4 regions of the Microbacterium sp. JZ37 genome follow, and region 4 is predicted to be linked to each of the others. Evidence: predicted binding sites of a transcription regulator. Region 4 holds the regulator's gene; each other region holds the start of a gene.

Region 1 (3,837 bases), 1.7 Mb from region 4:
TGGCGGTGGTGTCGGTCGATCCAGTTGGGGGCGGCGATGTAGGGCACGCCGTGGTGCATGTGGATGGTCCAGCCGGAGGTGTCGAGGTGGTGGTGGTGCCACCAGCAGAGCAGGACGCCGTTGTCGGTTTCGGTGGGTCCGCCTCGGGCGTGGTCTTGGACGTGATGGATTTCGCACCAGGCGGCGGGGATGGTGCAGCCGGGGATGATGCAGCCTCCGTCGCGGGCGACGATGGCTTTGCGCTGGGTGGGGGTGAAGCAGCGTTGGATGCTGCGCAGCTCGAGGATGCGCCCCTCGGGACTGAAGACGGCGCGGAGGATGTCTCCGGTGCATCCGATCCGGCGGGCCACGGTCGCGGGGACGGGCGCGTCGACCCCGTCGAGGTGCGCGATGCCGTGCCGGCCGGTGTCGGTGTCTGTGGTGGTGAGGTCGTGGGCGGTGATGTGGATCATGACGGTGGGGGCGGCGCCGCCGAGGGTGGGGGTCTCGGCGGCGCGTGAGGCGGCCTGGATCATCGCGAAGAACGCGTCGTGGCGTTTCTGTCCGGGGGTGCGGGGGTCGTGGATGATCTCGTCCGGTCCCCACGGGTCTGTGTCGTTGCGGGTCTCGGTGTCGATCCCGTCGAAGAACCCGCCATCGCCATCCGTGTCCAGGCCATCGCTCGCAGCTGCGCCTGCCGCGCAGTCTCCTGCGGCCGCGTCCGCACCGTCCGCACCGTTGTCGGCCTCGGCCGCGTCGTCGTCGTGGTCTGTGGTGGGGGTGAAGGTGACGTGGCGGGCGGGGTTGGTGTGGGCGGAGAGGAGGTTCTGCAGGAGGGCGCCGGCTTCGGGGACGAGGGTGCCGTTGACGCGGAAGGCCCCGTCGGGCAGGGGTGTGAGGGTGAGGGTGCGGTTGCGGATGGGGCGTTCGGGGTCGGGTGGGAGGCCGTCCGCGGTGAGGACGTCCACCCACGCGTCCGCGTGCGCTTTCACGACGCTCCACGGCACGGCCGCGGCCGTGCCGTCGGAGTAGGCGGAGGTCATCTGCGCCGGGGGTGCGGCCTCGTCCAGGTCGGTCGCGATCGCGCCGGTGGCGATCCCGACGAGGTGACGCTCCATCACCTCGAGCTTGTCGGCCTCGGAGGCGGGCGCGCCGCGGCGGGCGGTGGCGACGGCCTTCACGATCAGCGCCGCCGGCTCCGCCCCGAGCAGGCCCGCTTCCACCGCCGCGGCCACCGCCGGGTGCGCCGGCGGCAGGGGGAGCCCGGTGGGGCCTTCCCGGTCGCGGGTGGCCTCATCCAGCCGCACCCGCGCGGATACCGCCGGCCCGGGGATCCCGGTGAGCCGCTCGAGCAGTTCCCTCCCGTCCCGGCAGCCGAGCTCTCCCGCGAGGGGCCGTTCCAGGCCCCGCCGGGACCGCCACGCGACCTCTCCTGCCGCCCGCACCCGCAGCGCGTCCACGACCCGCCCCAGCTGCTCCACCTGCGCGGTGAATCCCGCGAGATCTCCCGACGCCACGTCCCCCACCCGTGTGAACAGCCCGCCCAGCAACCCGACCGCGGCGCACACTGCGCCGGCCGGATCATCCTGCCCCTCATCGGGCGCCCATGGGAAGGCCATACCCCATGGTAGAACACAAATACGACAAGGCGCAAGACATTTCTCGAAGATTCTTCGAAGATCCGTTGCTCGCAATCTCGCGCGCCCAGAGCCACAAGAGAAGGGACCCATCCTCGTCCCGACCACCGACATCCTTCGGGACATGTAAGCGAAATGCTTACATGCATCTGTCGCGACCGAGCGGGACCGCCCCGCGCACTAGCCAGCGTTCGCTGTTCCGCGCGCCTCCGCCAGCCGCCCCGCGCCCTGCGAGCCCTGGCTAGTCCGCTCCCGCGAGCGGATGGCCAGGACGCGCGCGGTCCGTAGAATGGTGCGGTTCCCTTTCCTACCAGGAGGATTCTCCGTGCTGCGCACCCACAAGGCAGGCTCGCTCGACGCCTCGCTCATCGGTCAGACCGTCACCCTCACCGGGTGGGTCGATCGCCGCCGCGATCACGGAGGCGTCGCCTTCATCGATCTGCGCGATGCATCGGGCATCGCACAGGTCGTCATCCGCGACGAGGAGATCGCGCACCCGCTGCGCAGCGAGTTCGTCCTGAAGGTCACGGGCGAGGTGTCGCGCCGTCCCGAGGGCAACGCGAACCCGAACCTCGCGACCGGCGAGATCGAGATCATCGCGTCCGAGGTCGAGGTGCTCAACGAGTCGGCCGCGCTCCCCTTCCAGGTCTCGACCGCGCTCGACGGCACCGAGACCGTCGGCGAGGACGCGCGCTTCAAGTACCGCTACCTCGACCTCCGCCGCCCCGCGCCCGCCGCGGCCATCCGCCTGCGCTCGAAGGCATCGGCGGCCGCGCGCCGTGTGCTCGAGGAGCACGACTTCGTCGAGGTCGAGACCCCCACGCTCACCCGCTCGACGCCCGAGGGCGCGCGCGACTTCCTCGTGCCCGCGCGCCTCAGCCCGGGCAGCTGGTACGCGCTCCCCCAGTCGCCGCAGCTCTTCAAGCAGCTGCTGCAGGTCGGCGGGATCGAGCGCTACTACCAGATCGCACGCTGCTACCGCGACGAGGACTTCCGCGCCGACCGCCAGCCCGAGTTCACGCAGCTCGACATCGAGGCGAGCTTCGTCGACCAGGAGGACGTGATCGCCCTCGGCGAGGAGATCGTGCAGGCGCTGTGGCGCCTCATCGACGTCGAGATCCCGACGCCGATCGAGCGCATCACCTTCGCCGACGCGATGCGCCTGTACGGCTCGGACAAGCCGGACCTGCGCTTCGGCAACGCGATCGTCGAGCTCGCCGACTACTTCGCCGACACGACCTTCCGCGTCTTCCAGCAGGAGTACGTCGGCTCGGTCGTGCACCCCGGCGGCGCCTCGCTCCCCCGTCGTCAGTTCGACGCGTGGCAGGACTGGGCCAAGTCGCGCGGCGCGAAGGGCCTCGCCTACGTCACGTTCGGCGAGGACGGGACGCTCGGCGGCCCGGTCGCCAAGAACCTCTCCGACGCCGAGCGCGAGGGGCTCGCCGCCGCGACGGGCGCTCAGCCCGGCGACGCCGTGTTCTTCGCGGCGGGCCGGACGAGCGAGGCGCGCGCCCTGCTCGGCGCCGCGCGCGTCGAGATCGCCAAGCGCACGGGACAGATCGACGAGAGCGCATGGTCGTTCGTGTGGGTCGTCGACGCGCCCCTCTTCAAGCCGACCGGCGAGGACGACGACGTCGACCTCGGCCACTCCGCCTGGACCGCCGTGCACCACGCGTTCACGTCGCCCAAGCCCGAGTGGATCGACCGCTTCGAGGAGGCCCCGGGCGAGGCGCTCGCGTACGCGTACGACATCGTGTGCAACGGCAACGAGATCGGCGGCGGCTCGATCCGCATCCACCGCCGCGACGTGCAGGAGCGCGTCTTCGACGTCATGGGGATCGGCCCCGAGGAGGCGCAGGAGAAGTTCGGCTTCCTGCTCGACGCGTTCCAGTTCGGCGCCCCGCCGCACGGCGGCATCGCGTTCGGGTGGGACCGCGTCGTGTCGCTGCTCGCGGGCGCCCCGTCGATCCGCGAGGTCATCGCGTTCCCGAAGATCAGCAGCGGCTTCGACCCGCTCACGGCCGCTCCGGCCCCGATCACGCCCGAGCAGCGCGCCGAGGCCGGCGTCGACTACGAGCCCGAGGAGGACGACGAGGCCTGAGCCTCTCCCGCCCTCATGCACGACGCCCCCGCCATCCGGCGGGGGCGTCGTGCGTGAGGGACGGGTCTCAGACCTCGAGGTCGATCGCCGCGCGCCCGCTGCGGACAGACCCGACGAAGC
Region 2 (3,837 bases), 740 kb from region 4:
ATCCGGCATGCCGAGCGCGTCGCCCTGGCTATGGATGCGCGCGCGTTCGGCGCCCATCCCACGCGCACCGAGCGGCACGTCGTGCTCTGGCGCACCCGCGACACCGTCTTCGTCCTCGCCTTCTGGGCGTGCACCGCCCTGCTCATCGCGCTCATCCGCCCGTTCGGCTGACGCCCCGACCCGAAGGAACGCCATGGCCGTCGCCAGCCGACTCGTGAAGCCCGAGACACAGGAGCTGCTGCGCCTGACCGTGCTGCGCACGCAGCGACTCTCCCCGCACTGGATGCGCGTCACCCTCGGCGGCGGCGACATCGCGCGCTTCCGCCCGATGGGCTACGACCAGTGGTTCCGGATCTTCCTCCCCGTGCACGGGGAGGCGGGGCTCGAGCGGGTGCCCGCGAAGGCGAACCGCCTCTTCGGGTACCTGAAGTTCCTGCGAATCCCCGAGGGGATGCGGCCCGCGATGCGCAGCTACACCGTGCGCGCGTTCCGCCCGGCGGATGGCGCGGCGGGCGCTGAGCTCGACGTCGACTTCGTCGTGCACGAGGCTCCGGATGGCTCGATGGGCCCCGCGCCGAGCTGGGCGGTCGCCGCGCAGCCGGGCGAGGACGTCGCGATCATCGACGAGGGCCTCGTCTTCCATCCCGAGCGCGGCACCGATCGCGTGGTGCTCGTCTCGGATGAGACGGGGGCGCCGGCGATCGCGGGCATCTGCGCATCGCTCCCCGCCGACGCGACCGGCCTCGCGATCATCGAGGTGCCATCGCACGACGACGCGCTCCCGTTCGCGCACCCCGAGGGAGTCGCCGTGCACTGGGTCATCCGCGAGGATCCGCACGCCCGTCCGGGCGCCGCCGCCCTCGCGGCGCTGCGCGATGCCGCGCTCCCGACCGAGCGCTTCCATGCCTTCCTCGTCGGGGAGCAGCAGCTCGCCACCGGCGCGCGACGGCTCCTCGTCCACGAGCGCGGCGTCGACAAGGCCGATATCGGCTTCTGCGGATACTGGCGGGTCGGGGCCGGCGCGGGCGGGTGACCGAAGCCGCTCAGTCGGCGTAGTCGGGCGCAGCGGGGAGCCCGAAGAACTCCTCGAGCGTGTGGTAGCCGCCCTCGTGGTAGGCCTGCGCGAGCTCGACCCCGATGTAGCGCAGGTGCCACGGCTCCGGGTTGTAGCCGGTCGTGTCGGTGTGGCCGCTCTCGTAGCGGACGATCCAGCCGTGCCGCCACGCGTTCTCGACGATCCAGTCACCCTGCGGCGTGCCGGCGATGTCGTAGATCGTGCCGCAGCTGCCCGACGTGCAGGCCACGACGTCGGCGGCGAGACCGAGCTGGTGCTCGCTGAAGCCCGGGCGCGCGGAGATCGCCTCGGCGCCCTCCTCTCCGAGCGCGCCGATCTGCCCCTGGAACGTGCTGACCTGGGTCTGATACGAGCGGTACCCGCTCTGGAGCGCCACGTCCCCCGCGCCCGATGCGGCGGCATCCGCCACGAGCGCGTCGAGCGCGGCGGCCGCGTCCGGCCGCAGCCCGCCGCCGACGAGGCTCCGCGTGCCCGCGGGCACCATCACCTCGGGGGCGTAGTCGATCGGGTTCACGGGCCGCTGCTTGTTCACGACCACCCAGGGCTGCGTCGGGTCGTCGAGGCGGATGCACGAGGCGCCCTCCGCCGCCGCCTCGCGGAACTCCTCCGCTCCGCCGAACGCGGCGACGACCGCGGCGGCGTCTCCGGCCGCCGCTGCGGCGGGCGACGCGCACGGATCCTCCGCGACGACCACCTCGAACTGCGGCACGGGCAGCGACTCGATCGAGCCGGGAGGCGTCTCGACGGGCGCGGGCGACGCCGTCTGCGCCGACGACGCGTGCGCGGGGCGCTCGTCGTGGGCGACCGACCAGACGGCACCCAGGACGCACGCGGCGACGACGCCCGCCGCGGTCGCGAGCACGACGAGGCCGCGCCCCGAGAGCAGCCGCGGCGGCCGCGCCGCATGTCGCGCGACGAGCCCGCGGCGCCGTGCATAGCGCCCGTTCGTCATGCCCCCATTGTCGCGGACCCGACCCTGACGATCCTCCGACTCCCCGGATCGAACTTCTGTCCAGTATGGACTTGACATCATTTTCGGATATCTGTTCTATGGAGGGATGAGGTGGCAGGGGCAGCGTCTGGGTGCGGTGGACGCATCGGCACTCCCCGGTCTCGACCGCGTCGACGCCGGAGTGCGGACCGTCACCACACCCGAGTTCGCGGGGATGACGTTCCACGAGGTGATGGCCAAGTCGGCGCTGAACCACGTTCCCGGGCCGAGCTCGATGCCGTTCGACTGGACGATCAACCCGTACCGGGGCTGCAGCCATGCCTGCGTGTACTGCTTCGCTCGCGGAACCCACGAGTACCTCGAGCTCGACGCCGGGCGCGACTTCGACTCCCAGATCGTCGTGAAGGTGAATGTCGCAGAGGTGCTGCGCCGCGAGCTCTCCCGCCCGTCGTGGCAGCGCGAGCACGTCGCGCTCGGCACGAACACCGACCCGTACCAGCGGGCGGAGGGGCGCTATCGGCTCATGCCCGACATCATCGATGCGCTCGCGGACTCGGGGACGCCGTTCTCGATCCTCACCAAGGGCACGCTGCTGCGGCGGGATCTCCCGCAGCTCGCGAGGCGCAGAGCGGATGTCGACATCTCGCTCGCGATGTCGATCGCCGTCTACGACGATGCGCTGCAGCACGCGATCGAGCCGGGGACGCCCTCGGCGCAGGCGCGGCTCGACACGGTCCGCGCGGCGGCCGACCTCGGATTCCGGGTGCAGGTCTTCCTCATGCCGATCGTGCCGCACCTCAGCGACTCGGTCGAAGCGCTCGACGATGCGCTCGCGCGCGTGAAGGCGTCGGGAGCGCACCGGGTCGTCTACGGCGCGCTTCATCTGCGGCCCGGCGTCAAGCCGTGGTTCTTCCAGTGGCTGCAGCGCGAGCATCCCGACCTCGTCCCCGCGTATCGCGGGCTCTATCCCGGGGCGTCCGTCGAGGCACCAAAGGGGTACCGCACGTGGCTCGCGCAGCGCATCCGCCCGCTCATCCGCGCGCACGGACTGAACGGCTACGCCGAGGAGGACGAGCCCCCGCGCACACGCGTCACGCCGCGCGCGGCACCGCGGTTCATCGAGACACGCTCGGCTCCGGCGGCGGCGCCCACGCTGTTCTGAGCGCTCACCCCGAGTACGACACACCCCACCGCAGCACCCACTCCTCGCCGGGCGCGAGCCACGTGAGCGCGCGACCGGAGTTGAACGCGTCGGCGGGGGCGGTCATCGGCTCGATCGCGACGGCCAGGTCGCGCCCGGGATAGTTCTCGGTCGTGAAGACCTGCACGAAGCCGAAGCTCTCGTCCTGCCAGACGGTGAGCCGGCGACCGTCCGGCGCCGTCAGAGTCGTTCGGGCGAGCCCATCCTCCCCGCGCACGACGCCGCCGTAGGCGCGATCCAGAGCGACGTCGCCGAGGCGCACGCCGTCGCGGAGATCCGTCGCGTCGTCGACGTCGTGCTCGGCGACGGGCAGCATCCGGTCATCCACCTCGAACCAGGTCGTGCCGGGCGCGGCGATCACGAGGTCCGCCGTGTCGACGCCGCCGATCTCGAAGAACGGGTGGGTGCCGAGCGCGACGGGAGCCTCGGCGTCGCCCGCGTTGCGGACACGGTGCGTCACCGCGAGCCCGTCGTCGACCAGGGTGTACGTCACACTCGTGGCGAGAGTGAACAGGTAGCCGTTCTGGGGATAGACAACGGCCGACAGCGTCGCCTCCGCCTCGCCAGCGAAGATCTCATACGGCGCGAAGCGGAGCAGTCCGTGGCTCG
Region 3 (3,837 bases), 1.5 Mb from region 4:
CGTGGTCTTCGACGTGATGGATCTCGCACCAGGCGGCGGGGATGGTGCAGCCGGGGATGATGCAGCCGCCGTCGCGGGCGACGATGGCTTTGCGCTGGGTGGGGGTGAAGCAGCGTTGGATGCTGCGCAGCTCCAGGATGCGCCCTTCGGGGCTGAACACGGCGCGGAGGATGTCTCCGGTGCATCCGATCCGGCGGGCCACGGTCGCGGGGACGGGCGCGTCGACCCCGTCGAGGTGCGCGATGCCGTGCCGGCCGGTGTCGGTGTCTGTGGTGGTGAGGTCGTCGGCGGTGATGTGGATCATGACGGTGGGGGCGGCGCCGCCGAGGGTGGGGGTCTCGGCGGCGCGTGAGGCGGCCTGGATCATCGCGAAGAACGCGTCGTGCCGCTTCTGCGCCGGCGAGCGGGTGTCCGGCATGACCGGACCGAACTCCCCGCCATCCGCGCCCGGGTCGTTGCTCGGATCGACTTCGCCTGAGCCCGCGTCGTCTTCGTTCGTGTCGCCGTCTGTGGTGGGGGTGAAGGTGACGTTGCGGGCGGGGTTGGTGTGGGCGGAGAGGAGGTTCTGCAGGAGGGCGCCGGCTTCGGGGACGAGGGTGCCGTTGACCCGGAAGGCTCCGCTGGGCAGGGGGGCGAGGTTCAGGGTGCGGTCGCGTTCGGGCCGGTCGGGGTCGGGTTCGGTGCCGTCTGCGGTGAGCACGTCGATCCACGCCTGCGCGTGCACGTTCACCACCGACAGCGGCGGGACCGGCGCGAGCTCCTCCAGCGGATCCCGCCCCGCGCCCGCGTCGGCCGCGTCCGCGTCGGCAACGCCCGTGTCGGGGGCGGTGTCGGGGGTGATGGTGCCGGTGGCGAGGGCGACGAGGTGGCGTTCCATGAGCTCGACCCGGTCGGGATGCCCGCCGCCGCGGCGGGCGGTGTCGACGGCCTTCACGATCCCCGCGGCCGCTTCCACACCGAGCAGTCCGGACGCGAGCCCGGCGGCCACGTGCACGCACCGGGGATCGAGGTCCTCCCCGGTCAGGGCGGTGCGGGTGCGGGTGGCTTCATCCAGCCGCACCCGCCCGCGCAGCTCCCGGTTCGACGCCCCGGTGAGCCGTTCGAGCAGCTCGAGCCCGGTGCGGCACCCGTACCGGCCCGCGAGCGGGTCGTCGTCACCGCGGCGGGAGCGGGCATCGATCTCTCCCGCGACCCGGGTGCGCAGCGCATCGAGCGTGCGCCCGAGGTGCTCGACCTCCCCCGCGAACGCGATCAGGTCCGCGTCCGTCACCCCGCGCACGCCCTCGGCCAGCCCTTCCAGCCGCGTCAGCGCGTCCCGGACCGCCGCGCCCGGGAAGAAAGGTTCGAATCCTGGCTCCTTCGCCATAAAGCCAGCATAGAACATCGATACGGCAAGCGCAATACTTTTCTTCCCCTGATCGGGATGTTTCTGCGACGAGCGCTAGCACACACCACCGACATCCACCCAGCACACCAGACGACAGCACACCAGACGACGGAGGACTCAGCTCACGCGATACCGGTGCTCAGGGCGTCCGGCCGATCCGTACTGCAGCGCCACCTCCACGGCGCCGCGGGCCGCGAGCTCTGCGAGATGCCGCTGCGCGGTCGCGCGCGAGACCCCCACGCGCTCGGCGAGCTCGACGCTCGAGGCCTCCCCCTCGGCGAGCGCGTCGAGGATGAGCTGCTGCGTGCCGGCGCGGGCAGGCGTCGTCGCCGCTCCCCCGTGCAGCACGGCCATCGCGCGGTCGATCGTCTCCTGCGTCGCGCTTCCGGAGGCGAGGAGGTTGCGGAACCGGGCGTACCGATCGAGCCGGTCCTGCAGCGCCCGCGGATCGAAGGGCTTCACGAGGTAGTGCAGCGCACCGGAGCCGAGCGCGCGGCGGACGGTGGGCACGTCGTCGGCCGCACTCAGCACGAAGCGATCGATGCCGGACTCCCGCCCGATCTCGATGCCATCGCCATCCGGCAGGTAGACGTCGAGGAGCAGCAGATCCGGACGGAGGTCGCGGATGGCCGTGCGCGCCGATGACGCGTCGCGCACGGGCGGGAGCGCCTCGAAGCCGGCGCGCGCCGCCACGATGTCGCGATGGATGCCGCTCACGCGGAAGTCGTCGTCGACGATGAGCACTCGGATGTCGCCGGTCACGTCGCGTCCCCCTCTGCCGTCATCCCATCCTCCCCGTCGTCGGCCGTTCGCGAGCGCATGACGCCGGGCAGACGCGCCGCGAACACAGCGCCATACCCGACGCCGCGCGCCTCGGCCAGCCACAGCTCGCCGCCGCGCCGTCGAGTGAAGCGCCGCGCGAGGGGCAGCCCGATCCCGCGGCCGTGCACGCGCGACGATACGTCGTCCTCGGCCGCCCGCGCGCGCTCGAACACGCTCTCGGGATCGTCGACGCCCGGCCCGGAGTCGACGACCGTCACCGCGAGCTCTTCCCCCGCATCGAGGAGCGATACCTCGACCCACCGGGGCTCCGCTCCGGCCGCGGCGGCTGTGACGGCGTTGTCGACGAGGTTGCCCAGCACGGCGGCGACGTCCTCTGGCTCGGCGACCGCCCCGACGAGGAAGGTGTCGGCCCCGATCCGCAGCTCGACGCCCCGCTCCCCCGCTTCGACCCGCTTGGCCGCGAGGAAGGATCGCAGGAACGGATCCGCGACATCGATCCCGGCCTCCTCCGGCAGAGCGCCGCGATCCGCGAACTCGCCGAGCAGGCCCTGCGCCTCGTCGATGCGCCCTGCCGCGAGCATGCCGCGAACCGCATGCACCCGGTTCGCGAACTCGTGGCGCTGCGCGCGCATGGCGTTCGTCGCGGCGCGCACGGCATCGAGGCGCTCCGCGAGCGCGACGACATCCGTCCTATCCCGCAGCACGGCGACGACGCCGAGCGAGCGCCCCTCGTGTCGGACCCGCCGCACCTCGACGTAGGCGACACGGTCGGCGAGCACGAGCTCGCCGGTCACGAATGCCTCGCCGTAGAGCGCCCGTGTGAGCGCGGCCCGCAGCCGCGGCGGCAGATCGAGCTCTTCGAGGCGGCGCCCGACCGCCTGCGCGTCCCCGACGATCTCGAGGGCGGCCTCGTTCGCCGCGCGCACGCGGCCATCGTCCGATACCGCGAGCACCCCGTCGTGCACGCCCTCGAGGATGGCGGCGCGGCTCTGCAGCAGACCACCGAGCTCCTCCGGCTGCACGCCGCGCGTCAGCCGCTCGAGCCGTCGGCGGATGAGGGTCGACACGAGCGCCGCGACCGCGAGGGCGACCACCGCGATCGCGACGAAGAGCGCCACGAGCAGAGGAGCATCCGCGAAGACGCGAGCGGGTGCGAAGCCGACGCTCACCTCGCCCACGATCGCCTCGCCATCCGGAGAGCGGACGGGCACCTTCGCGCGCACCGACTCGCCGAGGGTCCCGCGCTCCCAGGCCACGACCTCGTCGCCCGCGATCACCCGCGTGAAATCGGTGCTCACCCGCTCGCCGAGCAGCGCGGGGTCCGGGTGCGCGAGCCGGAGGCCGAGGTCGTTCGCGATGACGACGAAGAGCGTCTCGGTGCGCTCGACGATCTCAGCCGCATAGTCCTGCAGCGCGCCTTCGGCGAGCGCTTCGCCATCCAGCCGTTCCCGCCCCGCGTACGACGCGACATCCGCCCGCACCTGGGGGTCGCTCGCGACCGTCCGCGCGACCGCGAGCGCCGTCGACTCCGCCTCGTCGCGCAGCTGGCCGATCCCGAGCAGCGCGAACGCCGAGACGCACACCGCGATGACGACCGCGGCGGCGATGAGCTGCATCGCGAACACCCGCGTCGTGAACCGCATAGGTCGAGTATCCTCTCCGCGCCG
Region 4 (3,837 bases):
CCGTCGAGGTCGAGCTCGAGCTCGATGCTCGACTCGCTCGTGGAACGGGTGCGGCGCGCGGTACGGGTCATGCTCCGATTCTACCGGCGCGACCCGACCGGGCTCCTCGCGCGCTCAGCGGCCGATCTCGGCGAGCGCGTCGAGGAAGGCGCTCGTCTCGTCCTCGGTCCCCGCGGTCACCCGGAGGTGTCCGGGGATCCCGATGTCGCGGATGAGCACGCCGCGGTCGTAGAGCGCCTGCCAGGTCGCGTGCGGATCCTCCACGCCGCCGAACAGGACGAAGTTCGACCACGTCGGGTACACGGTGTAGCCGAGCGCCTCGAGCGTGGCCGAGATCCGGTCGCGCTGCTCGACGATCTCGTCGACCATCGCGAGCATCGTGTCGGCGTGACGCAGGGCCGCGGAGGCCGCCGCCTGCGTGAGCGCGCTGAGGTGGTACGGGAGGCGGACGAGGCGGAGGGCGTCGACGACCGCGGGGTCCGCGGCGAGGTAGCCGACGCGCGCGCCCGCGAAGGCGAACGCCTTGCTCATGGTGCGCGAGACGACGAGCCGGGGCCGCCCGGGCAGCAGCTGGAGCGCCGAGGGCACGTCGCGCGGCGCGAACTCGCGGTACGCCTCGTCGACGATGACGATGCCGTCGGTCGCGTCGTAGACGGCTTCCACGACGTCGTTCTCGAGCGGCGTCCCCGTCGGGTTGTTCGGTGCGCACAGGAACACGACGTCGGGCCTGGCCTCCGCGACCTGCGCGGCCGCGCTCTCGGGCGTGAGGGAGAAGTTCGCCCCCCGCTCCCCCGAGACGAACGTCGCGCCGACGCCGCGCGTCAGCAGCGTGTACATCGAGTAGGTGGGGGCGAAGCCGAACGCCGTCCGCCCCGGTCCGGCGAACGCCTGGAGGAGGTGCTGCAGCACTTCGTTCGAGCCGTTCGCGGCCCAGATCTGCTCGGGCTCGAGCCCGTGCCCGAGGTACTCCGCGAACCCCTCGCGGAGCGCCGTGAACTCGCGATCCGGGTAGCGGTTCACATCCCGCAGCGCGAGGGCCACCGAGTCCGCGATGTCGTCGGCGACCTCGTCGGGGATCGGGTGCGTGTTCTCGTTGACGTTCAGCGCGACGGGCAGCGGCGCCTGCGGAGCGCCGTAGGGCTGCTGTCCGCGGAGGTCGTCGCGCAGGGGGAGGTCATCGAGAGAGACGGTCACCCGTCCATGCTAGAGCGCGCGACGGACTCACTCGCCCGTCGAGTAGGCGGCGGGGATGGCGATCTCCTGCCCCGCGGCGATGTCGCTCCCCGGGAGCTGGTTGAGGTGCAGGATCTCGTCGACGACGTCGCGCGGGTCCGCCTCGGGGGCGACCGCCTGCGCGATGTCCCACAGGGTGTCGCCCGCCATGACCGTGACGGTGTCGAAGGTGCCGGCAGGCGCACTGTCCTCGCGCGAGGCGAGGGCCGCGCCGCCGCTGAGCACCCCGAATCCGATCGCCGCGACGAGCGGAGCCGCGGCGAGCGCGGCGAGGACCCGGCGGCCGCGCACCGTGAGTCGGAGGCGGGTCGAGCGTGCCGGAGCGGAGCTGGTCGTGCGCATGGCGGTTCCTTCCTGTAGATCACTTCGAGTCCGTCTGCTCGGCCGGGAGAGACGGACCCGAAGTGATGTTCCGAACCTATCTTCGATGTGGTCGCGGTGTCAAGAACTCTCTTCGAACGGGTTTCGCGACTTCTGCGAGACACGCTCGAACAAATCTCCCGGAATCCCGTCGAGATCCGCTAGCGTCGTCCTGACGGGACCACCACATCACGCACCTCCGACATTCGAGCGGGGCAGCGAAGGAGCACGACATGACGGATGCGGGCACGCGCGAGGAGAAGCCGCGCACGCGGCGGCGCAAGAACCTGAGCGACAAGCAGCTGGCCATCCTCGAGGTCATCCAGCGCTCCATCCAGCACAACGGCTACCCGCCGAGCATGCGCGAGATCGGCGACGCGGTCGGACTGAAGTCGCTCTCGAGCGTGACGCATCAGCTCGGGCAGCTCGAGCTGAGCGGCTACCTGCGTCGCGACCCCGGGAAGACCCGCGCGATGGAGGTGCTCATCGATCTCCCGGGCTCGGCGGCCGAGAACCCGGCCGACTCGGGCCCCGCGGTCGGCGACGCCGCTCTCGTGCCGCTGGTCGGCCGCATCGCCGCCGGCGTCCCGATCACGGCCGAGCAGCAGGTCGAGGAGATCTTCCCCCTCCCCCGACAGCTCGTCGGCAAGGGCGAGCTGTTCATGCTCAAGGTCAGCGGCGAGTCGATGATCGACGCGGCGATCTGCGACGGCGACTGGGTCGTCATCCGGTCGCAGGGCACGGCGGAGAACGGAGACATCGTCGCGGCCATGGTCGACGGCGAGGCGACCGTCAAGACGTTCCGTCAGCGCGACGGCCACACCTGGCTCCTCCCGCGCAACTCGGCGTTCGAGCCGATCCTCGCCGACGACGCTGTGGTCCTCGGCAAGGTCGTCGCCATCCTGCGCGCGGTCTGACGGCGCAGACGAGGAGGGCGGGAGCCGGTCGGCTCCCGCCCTCCTCGTGTGCCGGGAGCGAACCGGCGGTCAGGAAGCCGCGGTCTCGCGCAGCGCGACCCCGGCTTCGCGCAGCACCGCGAGCACGGTCTCGTGCTCGTTGAAGGCGTAGAGGTGGATGCCCGGGGCCCCGCCGGCGAGCACCTCGCGCGCGAGGTCCGCCGCGTAGGCGATGCCGATCTCCCTGCGGCCCTCGGGGGTCGGCTCGACCTCGAGCGCGATCGACAGCTCCGACGGCAGGGGCTCGCCCGTGAGCTCGAGCATGCGCGCGAGCTTGGCGGGAGAGGTCACGGGCATGATGCCGGGGAGGATCGGGATGGTCACGCCCGCGGCCCGGGCGCGATCGACGAAGCGCAGGTAGTCGTCGGCATGGAAGAAGAGCTGGGTGATCGCCGCCTCGGCGCCGGCCGCCTGCTTCGCGAGGAGCGCATCGAGGTGCTCGAGCGGATGGCGCGAGCGCGGATGCCCGTTGGGGAAGGCCGCGACGAGCGTGCGCGCACGCGGGGCGCGGTCCACCCGCACCGCCTCGGGAACGCCCGGGATCGTCGTCTCGCCGTAGGGAGCGCGCTCGGCCTGCACGCGGTGGATGAGCTGGACCAGCTCGGCCGAGGTCCGCAGGTCGCCCAGGAACGCGTCGTCCTCATCCTTCCCGGCGGGCGGGTCGCCGCGGATGGCGAGGAAGCTGAGGATGCCCGCGTCGAGGAACTCGCGGATGAGGGCGCTCGCCGTCGCGTAGTCGTTGCCGACGCACGTGAGGTGAGCGAGCGGCTCGACGTCCGTGTTCTCGCGGATCCACCGCAGCACGCGTAGCGACGCACCGCCCGTGGAGCCGCCCGCGCCGTACGTGACGGAGAGGAAGTCCGGGCCTGCTGCGGCCAGGCGGCGGATGGTCTCCTCGAGAGCCGCGGTGCGCGCGGGCGTGCGCGGCGGGTACAGCTCGAACGAGAACGGCGTGGCCGACGTCGCCATGTCCCTCCTCCGTGCTCTCCGGTCGCCGCGGCGATCCCCTGCCGCCGCATCCGGCCTCTCCTCTCCCGACCGTAGTCGCCCGCGCGCGGGCGCGGGAGCATCTGTGACGCTCCGTGTCGGAACGTCGCCGGTTACCGTGGAGGACATGACGCAGACGCTCCCGTTCGGCTCGTGGCCGTCGCCCATCGCGGCGTCCGACATCGCGGGGAACTCCCCGCGCCTCGGCGACGCGCGGTTCGTCGGGGGCGACGTGTGGTGGGCCGAGGGAGTCGCGGCCGAGCGGGGGCGCACAGCGGTGCTGCGGGCGAGCGACGGCGCG

Evidence for each region. Region 4 encodes LexA, which represses DNA repair genes until DNA is damaged. Its sites were predicted from a motif close to TCGAACANNTGTTCGA; they were not measured.
Region 1: GC092_RS02805 (HNH endonuclease signature motif containing protein) is a predicted target of LexA. The motif match lies at 1,608-1,623, and genes of this name have one in related genera.
Region 2: GC092_RS14415 (Rv2578c family radical SAM protein) is a predicted target of LexA. The motif match lies at 2,111-2,126, and genes of this name have one in related genera.
Region 3: GC092_RS03955 (HNH endonuclease signature motif containing protein) is a predicted target of LexA. The motif match lies at 1,377-1,392, and genes of this name have one in related genera.

Annotation. Positions count from the first base shown of each region.
Region 1 is NZ_CP045253.1:640,834-644,670, reverse strand. It holds gene GC092_RS02805 (HNH endonuclease signature motif containing protein) at 1-1,598, opposite strand, end outside; gene aspS (aspartate--tRNA ligase) at 1,942-3,717, shown strand; gene GC092_RS02795 (Dabb family protein) at 3,785-3,837, opposite strand, start outside.
Region 2 is NZ_CP045253.1:3,111,890-3,115,726, forward strand. It holds gene GC092_RS14400 (energy-coupling factor transporter transmembrane component T) at 1-171, shown strand, start outside; gene GC092_RS14405 (siderophore-interacting protein) at 194-1,033, shown strand; gene GC092_RS14410 (M15 family metallopeptidase) at 1,044-2,027, opposite strand; gene GC092_RS14415 (Rv2578c family radical SAM protein) at 2,134-3,189, shown strand; gene GC092_RS14420 (aldose 1-epimerase family protein) at 3,194-3,837, opposite strand, start outside.
Region 3 is NZ_CP045253.1:881,276-885,112, reverse strand. It holds gene GC092_RS03955 (HNH endonuclease signature motif containing protein) at 1-1,366, opposite strand, end outside; gene GC092_RS03950 (response regulator) at 1,505-2,149, opposite strand; gene GC092_RS03945 (sensor histidine kinase) at 2,146-3,813, opposite strand.
Region 4 is NZ_CP045253.1:2,374,439-2,378,275, forward strand. It holds gene hisB (imidazoleglycerol-phosphate dehydratase HisB) at 1-71, opposite strand, end outside; gene GC092_RS10995 (histidinol-phosphate transaminase) at 115-1,194, opposite strand; gene GC092_RS11000 (LysM peptidoglycan-binding domain-containing protein) at 1,222-1,575, opposite strand; gene lexA (transcriptional repressor LexA) at 1,827-2,510, shown strand; gene GC092_RS11010 (methylenetetrahydrofolate reductase) at 2,580-3,518, opposite strand; gene GC092_RS11015 (alpha/beta hydrolase family protein) at 3,664-3,837, shown strand, end outside.